Regions from separate parts of the Escherichia ruysiae genome, predicted to be linked through region 1. Evidence: predicted binding sites of a transcription regulator. Region 1 holds the regulator's gene; each other region holds the start of a gene.
The links. Region 1 encodes PhoB, which activates phosphate uptake and scavenging genes when phosphate is short. Its sites were predicted from a motif close to CTGTCATAAAACTGNCNNAT; they were not measured.
Positions count from the first base shown of each region.

Region 2: pstS (phosphate ABC transporter substrate-binding protein PstS) is a predicted target of PhoB. The motif match lies at 2,827-2,846, and genes of this name have one in related genera.
Region 3: uvrB (excinuclease ABC subunit UvrB) is a predicted target of PhoB. The motif match lies at 3,188-3,207, and genes of this name have one in related genera.

Region 1 is NZ_JAVIWS010000001.1:3,771,437-3,775,699, forward strand. Features, by position in the region: gene sbcC (exonuclease subunit SbcC) at 1-48, opposite strand, end outside; gene sbcD (exonuclease subunit SbcD) at 45-1,247, opposite strand; gene phoB (phosphate response regulator transcription factor PhoB) at 1,437-2,126, shown strand; gene phoR (phosphate regulon sensor histidine kinase PhoR) at 2,184-3,479, shown strand; gene brnQ (branched-chain amino acid transporter carrier protein BrnQ) at 3,886-4,263, shown strand, end outside.
Region 2 is NZ_JAVIWS010000001.1:2,599,644-2,603,906, forward strand. Features, by position in the region: gene pstA (phosphate ABC transporter permease PstA) at 1-655, opposite strand, end outside; gene pstC (phosphate ABC transporter permease PstC) at 655-1,614, opposite strand; gene pstS (phosphate ABC transporter substrate-binding protein PstS) at 1,700-2,740, opposite strand; gene RGV86_RS12615 (fimbrial protein) at 2,987-4,054, opposite strand; gene lpfC-O113 (long polar fimbrial usher protein LpfC-O113) at 4,065-4,263, opposite strand, start outside.
Region 3 is NZ_JAVIWS010000001.1:4,144,356-4,148,618, reverse strand. Features, by position in the region: gene yvcK (uridine diphosphate-N-acetylglucosamine-binding protein YvcK) at 1-705, shown strand, start outside; gene uvrB (excinuclease ABC subunit UvrB) at 917-2,938, opposite strand; gene bioD (dethiobiotin synthase) at 3,512-4,192, opposite strand; gene bioC (malonyl-ACP O-methyltransferase BioC) at 4,185-4,263, opposite strand, start outside.

The sequences.
Region 1 (4,263 bases):
GCCTTTTAATGAGTTCAGGTTTTTCAGGCGCAGGCTGAGAATTTTCATGCTTCGTGTTCTCCGGCGAGGGTCTGCAATGTCGTGGCGAAAAGATGTTGCAAGCGTTGATGCTGCGATTCATCAAGTTCTTCCAGTGCCAGACGGCGATTAAAAACATCTTCGACGCTAAGTTCGCTGAGGGTTTCACGCCGTTGGCTGGCTAACACACGCTCGCGCTGTTCACGACTCCGGCGTACCAGCAATACTTCGACAGGCAGTGATTCGGTTAATGCCTGGATTTTGCGCTGAATATCATGCAGATACTCATCGGTAGTGATTTCAATATCCAGCCAGACAGGTGGTTCCTGTGGCACATCGCGCCATTGTTCAAGCTGTTCGGTAATCGACGCCAAATCGCCTTTCAGCACCGCCATCGGTTGTGTTACCGGTACGTTCAGGTTTTCCACGCTCTCTAATTTGCCGTTTGAAAAAGTTACCAGATGGACATATTTACTCTTGCCGCACTCATCAAAACTCAGTGGGATGGGGGATCCGCAATAGCGAACATGTTCCATGCCGCCAATAATTTGCGCGCGGTGAATATGTCCAAGCGCGATGTAGTCGGCTGGCGGAAAGTTTTGTGCCGGAAACGCGTCCAGCGTGCCAATATAGATGTCACGCACGGCATCACTTTTACTGGCACCCACAGTCGTTAAATGCCCCGTGGCGATGATGGGAAGAGGTTGATTGCCGCGCAGCTTGCAGGCATCTGCATAGTGTTGTTGATAATAATCGGTGATCGCTGCCAGCAAATGTTGCTGTTTTTCCATGCCGTTAAGTCCCGCCTGGCTGGTAATAATGTCACGCGGGCGTAAAAAAGGAATGGGACACAGCACTGCGCCTGGCGTCCCGTCGCGACGAGGCAAGATTTGCGGCGCATGTCCGGCGCTGGCGACCACAGTAGTATTGAGGAACGCCATGATATCGCGCGATTCATTCAACGTGGCGACCGAGTCATGGTTTCCCGCCAGTACCACCAGATGACAGCCAGTTTGCTGTAAATTGACAACAAAACGGTTGTATAACGTGCGGGCGTAACTGGGCGGCGAGCCGGTATCGAAAACATCACCGGCAACAATAATCGCATCCACCTGATGGGTTTGTGCTGTCTCCAGCAGCCAGTCAAGAAAAGCCTGGTGTTCAGCTTCGCGGCTTTTACTGTAGAAGTTCTGGCCGAGATGCCAGTCTGAGGTGTGAAGGATGCGCATAACGATTCTCTGGCGAAAAAGCATGGGCGCGATTATACCCAAACAGATGTGTCATTTGCTTTTTTCTGCGCCACGTAAATCAATAACCTGAAGATATGTGCGACGTGCTTTTCATAAATCTGTCATAAATCTGACGCATAATGGCGTCGCATTAATGATCGCAACCTATTTATTACAACAGGGCAAATCATGGCGAGACGTATTCTGGTCGTAGAAGATGAAGCTCCAATTCGCGAAATGGTCTGCTTCGTGCTCGAACAAAATGGCTTTCAGCCGGTCGAAGCGGAAGATTATGACAGTGCTGTGAATCAACTGAATGAACCCTGGCCGGATTTGATTCTCCTCGACTGGATGTTACCCGGCGGCTCGGGTATCCAGTTCATCAAACACCTTAAGCGCGAGTCGATGACCCGGGATATTCCAGTGGTGATGTTGACCGCCAGAGGGGAAGAAGAAGATCGCGTGCGTGGTCTTGAAACCGGTGCGGACGACTATATCACCAAGCCGTTTTCGCCGAAGGAGCTGGTGGCGCGAATCAAAGCGGTAATGCGCCGTATTTCGCCAATGGCGGTGGAAGAGGTGATCGAGATGCAGGGGCTAAGTCTGGATCCGACATCTCACCGGGTGATGGCGGGCGAAGAGCCGCTGGAGATGGGGCCGACAGAATTTAAATTGCTGCACTTTTTTATGACGCATCCTGAGCGCGTGTACAGCCGCGAGCAGCTATTAAACCACGTCTGGGGAACCAACGTGTATGTAGAAGACCGCACGGTCGATGTCCACATTCGTCGCCTGCGTAAAGCACTGGAGCCCGGCGGGCATGACCGCATGGTGCAGACCGTGCGCGGTACAGGATATCGTTTTTCAACCCGCTTTTAACGCCTTGCTCATCGGACGCAGAGCAGGGCTTATGATTTCATAACTGGAGTATCTTACGTGCTGGAACGGCTGTCGTGGAAAAGGCTGGTGCTGGAGCTGCTACTTTGCTGCCTCCCGGCTTTCATCCTGGGTGCATTTTTTGGTTACCTGCCCTGGTTTTTGCTGGCATCGGTAACAGGACTGCTTATCTGGCATTTCTGGAATTTATTGCGCCTTTCATGGTGGCTGTGGGTTGATCGCAGTATGACGCCGCCACCGGGGCGTGGTAGCTGGGAACCGCTACTATATGGCTTACACCAGATGCAGCTGCGAAATAAAAAACGCCGCCGCGAGCTGGGCAATCTGATTAAACGCTTTCGTAGTGGCGCGGAGTCGCTGCCCGATGCGGTGGTGCTGACCACGGAAGAGGGCGGTATTTTCTGGTGTAACGGACTGGCGCAACAGATTCTTGGCCTGCGCTGGCCGGAAGATAACGGGCAGAACATCCTTAACCTGCTGCGTTACCCGGAGTTTACGCAATATCTGAAAACGCGTGATTTTTCTCGCCCGCTCAATCTGGTGCTCAACACCGGGCGGCATCTGGAAATTCGCGTCATGCCTTATACCCATAAACAGTTGCTGATGGTGGCGCGTGATGTCACGCAAATGCATCAACTGGAAGGGGCGCGGCGTAACTTTTTTGCCAACGTAAGCCATGAGTTACGCACGCCGTTGACGGTGTTACAGGGTTACCTGGAGATGATGGATGAGCAACCGCTGGAAGGCGCGGTTCGCGAAAAAGCGTTGCACACCATGCGCGAGCAGACTCAGCGGATGGAAGGGCTGGTGAAGCAGTTACTGACACTGTCGAAAATCGAAGCCGCACCGACGCAGTTGCTCAATGAAAAGGTTGATGTGCCGATGATGCTGCGCGTTGTTGAGCGCGAAGCTCAGACTCTGAGCCAGAAAAAACAGACATTTACCTTTGAAATAGATAACGACCTCAAAGTGTCTGGCAATGAAGATCAGCTACGCAGTGCGATTTCGAACCTGGTCTATAACGCCGTGAATCACACGCCAGAAGGCACGCATATCACGGTACGCTGGCAGCGAGTGCCGCACGGTGCCGAATTTAGCGTTGAAGATAATGGGCCGGGCATCGCACCGGAGCATATTCCGCGCCTGACCGAGCGTTTTTATCGTGTAGACAAAGCGCGTTCCCGACAAACAGGCGGTAGCGGACTGGGGTTAGCAATTGTTAAACATGCGGTAAATCACCACGAAAGCCGCCTGAATATTGACAGTACGGTGGGCAAAGGTACGCGTTTCAGTTTTGTTCTGCCGGAACGTTTAATTGCCAAAAACAGCAATTAATCTGCCTTTGTCATTTTTTGTTGCCATAAGCCAGCCGATGCTGGCTTTTTTTCTTTGCAGTCAAAAAATGGACGCTGAACTTTACACCGGCTGGTGATTTTTTGTTCGCATGATAAGCCATATCTTTTTCACGGAAATAGTGTTTTATACTGGTTGGTGATTTCTTATCGTTATATCCCTCTGGTTTTTAGATCCCTTCTTGCTTTAAAACGTTATAAGCGTTTAAATTGCGCTTCAGGTGCTGTCATACTGACTGCATTCACGCGGTAAATCGAAAAACTATTCTTCGCCGCGCCTGGTTGGGAGTATTTCCCGCTAAAATTGTTTAAATATACCGCTGTATCATCCCCAGGGATTGGCACAAAAATTTAACGTTACAACACCACATCCACAGGCAGTATGATTTATGACCCATCAATTAAGATCGCGCGATATCATCGCTCTGGGCTTTATGACATTTGCGTTGTTCGTCGGCGCAGGTAACATTATTTTCCCTCCAATGGTCGGCTTGCAGGCAGGCGAACACGTCTGGACTGCGGCATTCGGCTTCCTCATTACTGCCGTTGGTCTGCCGGTATTAACGGTAGTGGCGCTGGCGAAAGTTGGTGGCGGTGTTGACAGCCTGAGCACGCCAATCGGTAAAGTCGCTGGCGTACTGCTGGCAACGGTTTGCTACCTGGCTGTGGGGCCGCTGTTCGCCACGCCGCGTACAGCCACCGTCTCCTTTGAAGTGGGGATTGCGCCGCTGACGGGTGACTCCGCGCTGCCGCTGTTTATCTACAGC
Region 2 (4,263 bases), 1.2 Mb from region 1:
CAATCGCCAGCAGGATACCGGTCATGATCCCGGACACCGACGCTTTCAGCGTAATCGCGGAGATCATCTTCCACTTCGGCGTACCCAGCGCATAAGCCGCTTCACGCAGGCTGTCCGGCACCAGTTTCAGCATGTTCTCGGTGGTACGGATAACAATGGGCACCTGCAACAGCGCCAGCGCAATTACGCCCGCCCAGCCGGAGAAGTGCTCCATCTGCGCCACCACGATGGTATAAACAAACAGACCAACCACAATCGACGGTGCAGAGAGCAGAATGTCGTTAATAAAGCGAATCACTTCTGCCAGCCAGGATTTACGGCCATACTCCGCCAGATAAATCCCCGCCATAATACCCAGCGGCGTACCGAATACCGTGGCCCACAAAATTAACAGGCCGCTACCCGCCAGGGCGTTCGCCAGACCACCACCTTCCGTATTGGGCGGCGGCGTCATTTCGGTGAACAGCGCCAGCGACATACCGTCGATTCCGCGAGTGATGGTGGACATTAAAATCCAGATCAGCCAGAACAGGCCGAAGGCCATCGTCGCCATTGAGAGCGTCAGCGCAATACGGTTTTTGAGGCGGCGACGCGCCTGCATTTTGCGGCGGGATTCCGCCAGCGCCGCAGTGGTTTGCATTTCAACCATAGCCATTAGCGTGCCCCCTCATTCTTAGCCAGGCGCATAATCATAAACTTCGATGCGGCCAGGACGATGAAGGTAATTACAAACAGGATCAGGCCGAGTTCCATCAGTGCGGCAACGTGCAGGCCAGATTCCGCTTCCGCAAATTCGTTGGCCAGCGCAGAGGTGATACTGTTGCCCGGCATGTACAGCGAGGCGCTGTCGAGCTGGTAGGTGTTACCGATGATAAAGGTCACCGCCATGGTTTCACCGAGCGCGCGCCCCAGCCCCAGCATAATGCCGCCGATAACACCATTTTTGGTGAACGGAAGAACGATACGCCAGATAACTTCCCAGGTGGTGCAGCCGATACCGTAGGCCGACTCTTTCATCATCACAGGTGTCTGTTCGAACACATCGCGCATGACCGCCGCAATGTACGGAATGATCATGATGGCGAGGATCACGCCTGCCGCGAGGATACCGATACCAAATGCCGGGCCGGAGAACAGCGCGCCGACAATCGGGATATTCGACAGGATATTGCCGACTGGCTCCTGGAAGTAAACGGCAAACAGCGGCGCGAAGATAAACAGCCCCCACATGCCGTAAACGATACTTGGAATGGCTGCCAGCAGCTCAATGGCGATCCCCAGCGGGCGTTTCAGCCAGCCTGGCGCAAGCTCGGTCAGGAACAGGGCGATACCGAAACTCACCGGAACGGCGATCAGCAGCGCGATAAACGAGGTCACCAGCGTACCGTAGATCGGCACCAGCGCCCCGTAAATATCGTTCGGTGCATCCCACTCTTTGGTCCACAGGAAAGCCAGACCAAATTTCTGAATGCTCGGCCAGGAGGAGATGATCAGAGAGACAATAATGCCACCCAACATCAATAGCACAATCAGCGCCGCCAGTTTTACCAGCACGCTGAAAATTATGTCGCCCTTTTTACCCGGTGGGTTAAAAGCAGGCTTGGTTGCAGCCATAAGTTACTCTTCAGTTAAACGCGTTTACAAAGTCATTTTGTAATGCCGGATACGACGTAAAGACCTTATCCGGCATGGTGTTTTATTAGTACAGCGGCTTACCGCTACTGTCTTTAATATTGGTCTTCCACGCAGCGCGAACCTGTTCTACAACGCTCTCCGGCAGGCTGGCGTAATCAAGGTCGTTAGCCTGTTTAGCCCCGGTTTTGTATGCCCAGTCGAAGAACTTCAGCACTTCTACACCCTGCTCAGGTTTCTTCTGATCTTTGTGGATCAGTATGAACGTGGTAGAGGTGATCGGCCATGCATCTTCGCCTTTCTGGTTGGTCAGATCCTGAGCGAAGGTTTTGCTCCAGTCTGCGCCTTTTGCCGCATTGGCGAAGTTTTCTTCGGTCGGACTGACCGATTTACCGTCGGCGGAGATCAGTTTGGTGTACGCCAGGTTATTCTGCTTAGCGTAAGCATATTCAACGTAACCAATCGCACCCGGCAGACGCTGAACGAACGCGGCGATACCGTCGTTACCTTTACCGCCCAGACCGATCGGCCATTTTACGGTAGAGCCAGTACCAACGCTGTTTTTCCACTCTTCGTTCACTTTCGCCAGGTAGCTGGTGAAGACGAAGGAAGTACCGGAGCCATCTGCGCGGCGTACTACGGCAATGTTCTGTGAAGGCAGTTTCAGACCCGGATTCAGTTTGGCGATGGCTTCATCATCCCACTTTTTAATTTTGCCCAGGTAGATGTCGCCGAGGGTTTTACCATCCAGCACCAGTTCACCGGATTTCAGACCCGGCAGGTTAACCGCCAGCACCACGCCGCCAATCACGGTCGGGAACTGGAAAAGACCTTCCTGAGCCAGTTTTTCGTCAGACAGCGGCGCGTCTGAAGCACCGAAATCAACGGTATTGGCGATAATCTGTTTTACGCCACCGGAAGAACCGATACCCTGGTAGTTAACTTTATTACCGGTTTCTTTCTGGTAAGTGTCAGCCCATTTGGCATACACCGGCGCAGGGAAGGTTGCACCCGCACCTGTCAGGCTTGCTTCTGCAAATACAGAGAAAGCACTCATCGATAAGGTCGCGGCGACAACAGTTGCGACGGTGGTACGCATAACTTTCATAATGTCTCCTGGGAGGATTCATAAAGCATTGTTTGTTGGCTACGAGAAGCAAAATAGGACAAACAGGTGACAGTTATATGTAAGGTTTATGACAGTTTTATGACAAATCAGGATTATTATTTAAGTGTTTAATTTATTTGAAGAAAAAAAGGAAAGCGATGTCATCGTTTTGTCATGTCGGATGAAAATATACAGCCAAAAATGCGTAAAATGACAACGGTGTGAGGAGCACCGCTGTCAGTTCGGTTAGCGAACAATCTCAATTGTTATGGTTGCAGTCGCGGTAAATGTTCCTGGCGCAGGGCGAGCTCCAGTGAGGCTTGCAGGTGCGGCAGAAAAAGTGACGTTGCCAGCTTTCTCTCCATAGACGGTTGTTTTGCCCATATCTGTCGACAATTCGCCTCCGTTTACTTTGATTTCCTTATTATTTTTATCGTATATTTTTACCCCCACGTTGGGGTTTGACGTTACAACCATAGAATTATCCGTACTGGATTCAGTAGCATAAAATGATGTGGTGATATCGTCTGTATTCAGTAACCCCATGTTTTCACACTCAATAGTGACGGTTTTAGTGATTTTATGCGTTGTTACCGCACTCCCGGTAACAGAGGAAAAATCTGCGGCGGGTATTTCTTTAAAATCAAAATAAACCGGTTGTAAATTATTAATTTCGCAAGTTTGTGCCGCAGTGATATCGCCGTGAATGTAAACATCAGCCATCGGTTGAGAATAATCAACCGGCGTATCACGACTTATGGTTCCATACAACGTAGATATCTTTGTTTCAGGAATAATTAACTTTCCCACAAAGGTTTTTTTGATATAAAAATAAATTTGTGCTCTTGCACCGCTGGAAATATTCAAGGGGGAAATACGGCCACAATCATAACTGTTAGAAGGCTTATTAGGCTGATAGTCAAACGGTGCATTAACCATTCCTACTCCGAGAATATCAATTGCAATACCCACATCGAGATTCGGATTAAGATTATAATAATTCAAGCCTGAGTGAACACCAGCAAAGCTTAAGGCATCATTGATTCTGGCTGTGTAGTAAATAAAGGAGAATCGATCTAAAGGCCCCGTATCACAATGACAGCGACCTGGATAAGAGCCACCATTACTCACCGTGGTGTTAAATATCGTACCTACTCTGTTCTGGTTCGCTGTAATAAGATAGCCTGAAAAATTAAGCGTACTATGGAAAACTCCATTATCTGGAGTACAGATACCTTTAGGCGCAGCTAGTATTGTGCCACTAAAAGAGACAATAAGAATCGCCAACCACCATCGTATAATATTCTTGTTCATAAAAATCCTTTTAATGACATGTCACGTCTTGCTCAATTAATCCACTTTCACTTGCAGGTAATGAGAGAGTGTAATCGAAGGTACATTTTGTGGTCGCATTTTCGCCCCAGGATAATGTTACTTGTCCCTTTTCAGGAAGCCCCGAGAGATAAAGCTCGCCATGCTCCCCCACAATCCCTGAGTTTGCAGAGGACGCGCTTTGTACTGAT
Region 3 (4,263 bases), 370 kb from region 1:
CAGTTAATTACAGAACCCAGCGTCGCTTCCGCGATGTTTGAATATCGTTTTGGCGGTAATGGCGAGCTTTCCGGGCATAACCTTGGAAACCTGATGTTAAAGGCGCTGGACCACCTTAGCGTGCGGCCTCTGGAAGCCATCAATTTAATTCGTAATCTGCTGAAAGTGGATGCGCATTTGATTCCGATGTCAGAGCATCCCGTTGATCTGATGGCGATTGACGATCAGGGGCATGAAGTTTACGGCGAGGTAAATATTGACCAGTTAACCACGCCGATTCAGGAATTACTGTTAACCCCTAATGTGCCTGCTACGCGTGAAGCTGTACATGCTATCAATGAAGCAGATCTGATTCTTATCGGGCCAGGCAGTTTTTATACCAGCCTGATGCCGATCCTGCTGCTTAAGGAAATGGCGCAGGCATTACGCCGCACGCCAGCACCGATGGTCTATATCGGCAATCTGGGACGTGAACTTAGCCTACCAGCGGCGAATCTGAAACTGGAAAATAAGCTGGCGATTATGGAGCAGTATGTCGGCAAGAAGGTTATTGATGCCGTCGTCGTTGGGCCGAAAGTGGATGTTTCTGCGGTCACCGACAGAATAGTGATTCAGGATGTACTGGAGGCCAGCGATATCCCCTATCGTCATGACCGCCAGTTGTTACATAACGCACTGGAAAAGGCGTTACAGGCGTTGGGTTAACGGAAAACCGGAAGAACATTCCGGCGTCAGATTGCAGACAAAGTGCGCGTTGTTCATGTCGGATGCGGCGTGAACGCCTTATCCGGCCTACAAATCGCGCAAATTCAATATATTGCAGAGTGCATGTAGGCCTGATAAGCGTAGCGCATCAGGCAATTTTACGTTTCTCATCAGCCTCAAACCAGAAGAACATTCCGGCTTTTTCATCTCGTCACGAAGCCGCAATAAACAGCTCACGCAACTGATGCAACTGGTCACGAATTTGCGCCGCCTCTTCGAACTCCAGGTTTTGTGCGTGTTTCATCATCTGCCCTTCCAGTTCATGGATTTTCTGCTGCAACGCTTTTGGCGACATATCCATCGGCACATTATCCGGCTCAACAATCGCGCGCGCTTTCCCTCTGCCCTTGGCTTTGGTTTTAGCAATGTTCTGCCCCAGCGCCAGGATATCGACCACTTTCTTGTTCAGCCCTTGTGGTGTAATGCCATGCTCTTCGTTGTACTTCTGCTGTTTCTCGCGGCGACGTTCGGTTTCGCCAATCGCTTTCGCCATTGACGGGGTTATCTTATCGCCGTAGAGAATCGCTTTACCGTTAACGTTACGTGCCGCACGACCAATGGTCTGGATCAACGAACGTTCAGAACGCAGGAAGCCCTCTTTGTCGGCGTCGAGGATTGCCACCAGCGACACTTCCGGCATATCCAGACCTTCGCGCAGTAAGTTGATGCCAACCAGCACATCGAACTCGCCCAGACGCAAGTCGCGGATGATTTCCATACGTTCAACGGTATCAATGTCGGAGTGAAGATAACGCACGCGCTCGCCGTGTTCTTCGAGATATTCGGTGAGGTCTTCCGCCATCCGCTTGGTCAGCGTCGTCACCAGAACGCGTTCGTTAATTGCCGCCCGCAGGCGAATTTCTGAAAGAAGATCATCGACCTGGGTCGCGACCGGACGCACTTCGATAATTGGATCAAGCAATCCGGTTGGACGCACCACCTGATCCACCACGTCGCCGCCAGATTTCTCCAGTTCATAGTTGCCGGGCGTCGCGGAAACATAGATGGTTTGCGGGGCTAATGCTTCGAACTCTTCAAACTTCAGCGGACGGTTATCCAGCGCCGATGGCAGGCGGAAACCATACTCCACCAGCGTTTCTTTACGCGCCCGGTCGCCGCGATACATACCGCCTATCTGCGGAATGGTGACGTGTGATTCATCAACCACCAGCAGCCCATCGGCAGGCAGGTAATCAAACAGCGTCGGCGGTGGCTCGCCAGGCCCACGCCCGGAAAGAAAGCGAGAATAGTTTTCGATGCCCGAGCAATATCCCAGCTCATTCATCATCTCCAGATCAAACTGGGTACGCTGGGTCAGCCGCTGCTCTTCCAGCAACTTGTTATTTGCCAGCAGTACCTTGCGCCGATCCGCCAGTTCTTCTTTAATCTCTTCCATCGCCTGCACAATGCGCTCGCGCGGCGTAACATAGTGCGTTTTCGGGTAGATGGTATAACGCGCAATGGTCGAGATAATCTGCCCGGTTAGTGGGTCGAAAAGCGAGAGACGTTCCACTTCTTCGTCGAACAATTCTACACGTAGCGCAACGTCGTCGGACTCTGCCGGGAAGATGTCGATCACCTCACCCCGCACGCGAAAAGTGCCGCGCTGGAATGCCTGGTCGTTGCGGGTGTATTGCAACTCCGCCAGGCGACGCAGGATCGCGCGCTGATCGATAATCATACCGACCGTGAGGTGCAGCATCATCTTGAGATATAAATCAGGATCGCCCAGACCATAAATTGCGGAAACTGACGCTACGACAATGACATCTCGCCGCTCCAGCAACGCTTTGGTTGCTGAAAGTCGCATCTGTTCGATATGTTCGTTTACTGAGGCATCTTTCTCAATAAACGTATCTGAACTCGGAACATAGGCTTCTGGCTGATAGTAATCGTAATAGGAGACGAAATACTCCACCGCGTTTTCCGGGAAGAACTCTTTCATCTCACCATATAGTTGCGCTGCCAGCGTTTTGTTGGGCGCCAGCACCATAGTTGGGCGTTGCAGGTCAGCGATGACATTAGCAATAGTGAAGGTTTTCCCCGACCCCGTCACGCCAAGCAGAGTCTGATGCGCGAGGCCATCCTCCAGCCCCTCTTTGAGGCGTCGAATCGCCTCCGGCTGATCGCCAGAAGGTTTAAACGCGGAATTCAGTTTGAATGGTTTACTCATGAGTTGCTACCTGAAGGAATGGGCGGGCAGGTGTGTAATTTTACTCGTCATGATTAATAATGCCAATAAATTATACTGGATAGAAAAACAGTCTCACACCACAACATTTCTGTTACGCCGTAAACTAAGGTCTCAACCGTAGGCAAAATTGACCCTGTGACGAGATAAAACTCTGGTCTGCAGGGTTATCCCCAGAGCAATGGCTTTTTTAACATTTGTCAAGATGGCTGATGACGGATTTATTGCAGGAGATGACACTTTCCTGACAGCCATTGCATTTATCTAACAGATTGAAAAATAAAAAATATTTATTTAAGCCGTCTTTAGCGCCAATTTGCGTGCAAGCCGCGTATTCTCTCGCTTACCTTACGTTTTCTAACTCTAATGCACATGGTTATCCACAGGAATAGTGGATAACTACCTGCAGCCCCTATGTCCAGCCGCCTGGGCAATTCCCATACTAATCGTATAATGCCGGGGTAAAATTTTTTTCGCGATTTTTTTAGCATTTGGTTGGTTAAATTACGGGCGACCGAAGACGCGATCTCGCTCGCAATTCAACCAATTTTTTTGCTACTTCAGTGATGTGAGATTTATATATTTTCCGGTTAGCGCACTTTCTGGATTTTCCTGAAGCCAGGGAATTTCCCCCAGCAGCGGCGCGGGGATCATTCGGGTGAGCGTAGCCATATATTCACTGTGGCGTTTACCCTGCGGCGTGACATCGTTCGCCACCCAGCCTGCGAGTGTTAGCCCTGCCTGCTGTACTGCCTGTGCTGTCAGCATTGCATGATTGATGCAGCCCAGTTTTACCCCAACGACCAGAATCACCGGCAGTTGTTCCTGCGTTACCCAATCTGCAAACATGAAGGAATCCGAAAGCGGCGTAAACCAGCCGCCAGCGCCTTCCACTAACACCCAGTCAGCCTGTTGTTCAAGCACGCGTAATCCGGCGCTCATTACCAATGATTCTATCGGCCTGCCCTCTTGCGCGCTGATGATGTGCGGCGAAGTGGGTTCTGCGAAGGTATAAGGATTTACCGTTGCGTAATCCAGCTGCAGGCTGCTGTTGCGCTGTAACGCCAGCGCGTCGCTGTTACGTAAGCCTTCCGGGGTATTTTCGCTGCCAGAGGCCACCGGTTTATAACCTGCCGTCCGATAACCTGCTGCCTTCGCGGCTTGTAAAAGTGCACAACTGGCGACAGTTTTCCCTACTTCGGTGTCCGTTCCGGTGACAAAATAACGTTTACTCACGAGCAATCACTCCCAAAAAAAGATGATACGTCAGAGGATATCGCCCCTGTTGTTGCGGCCAGGCCAGTTGC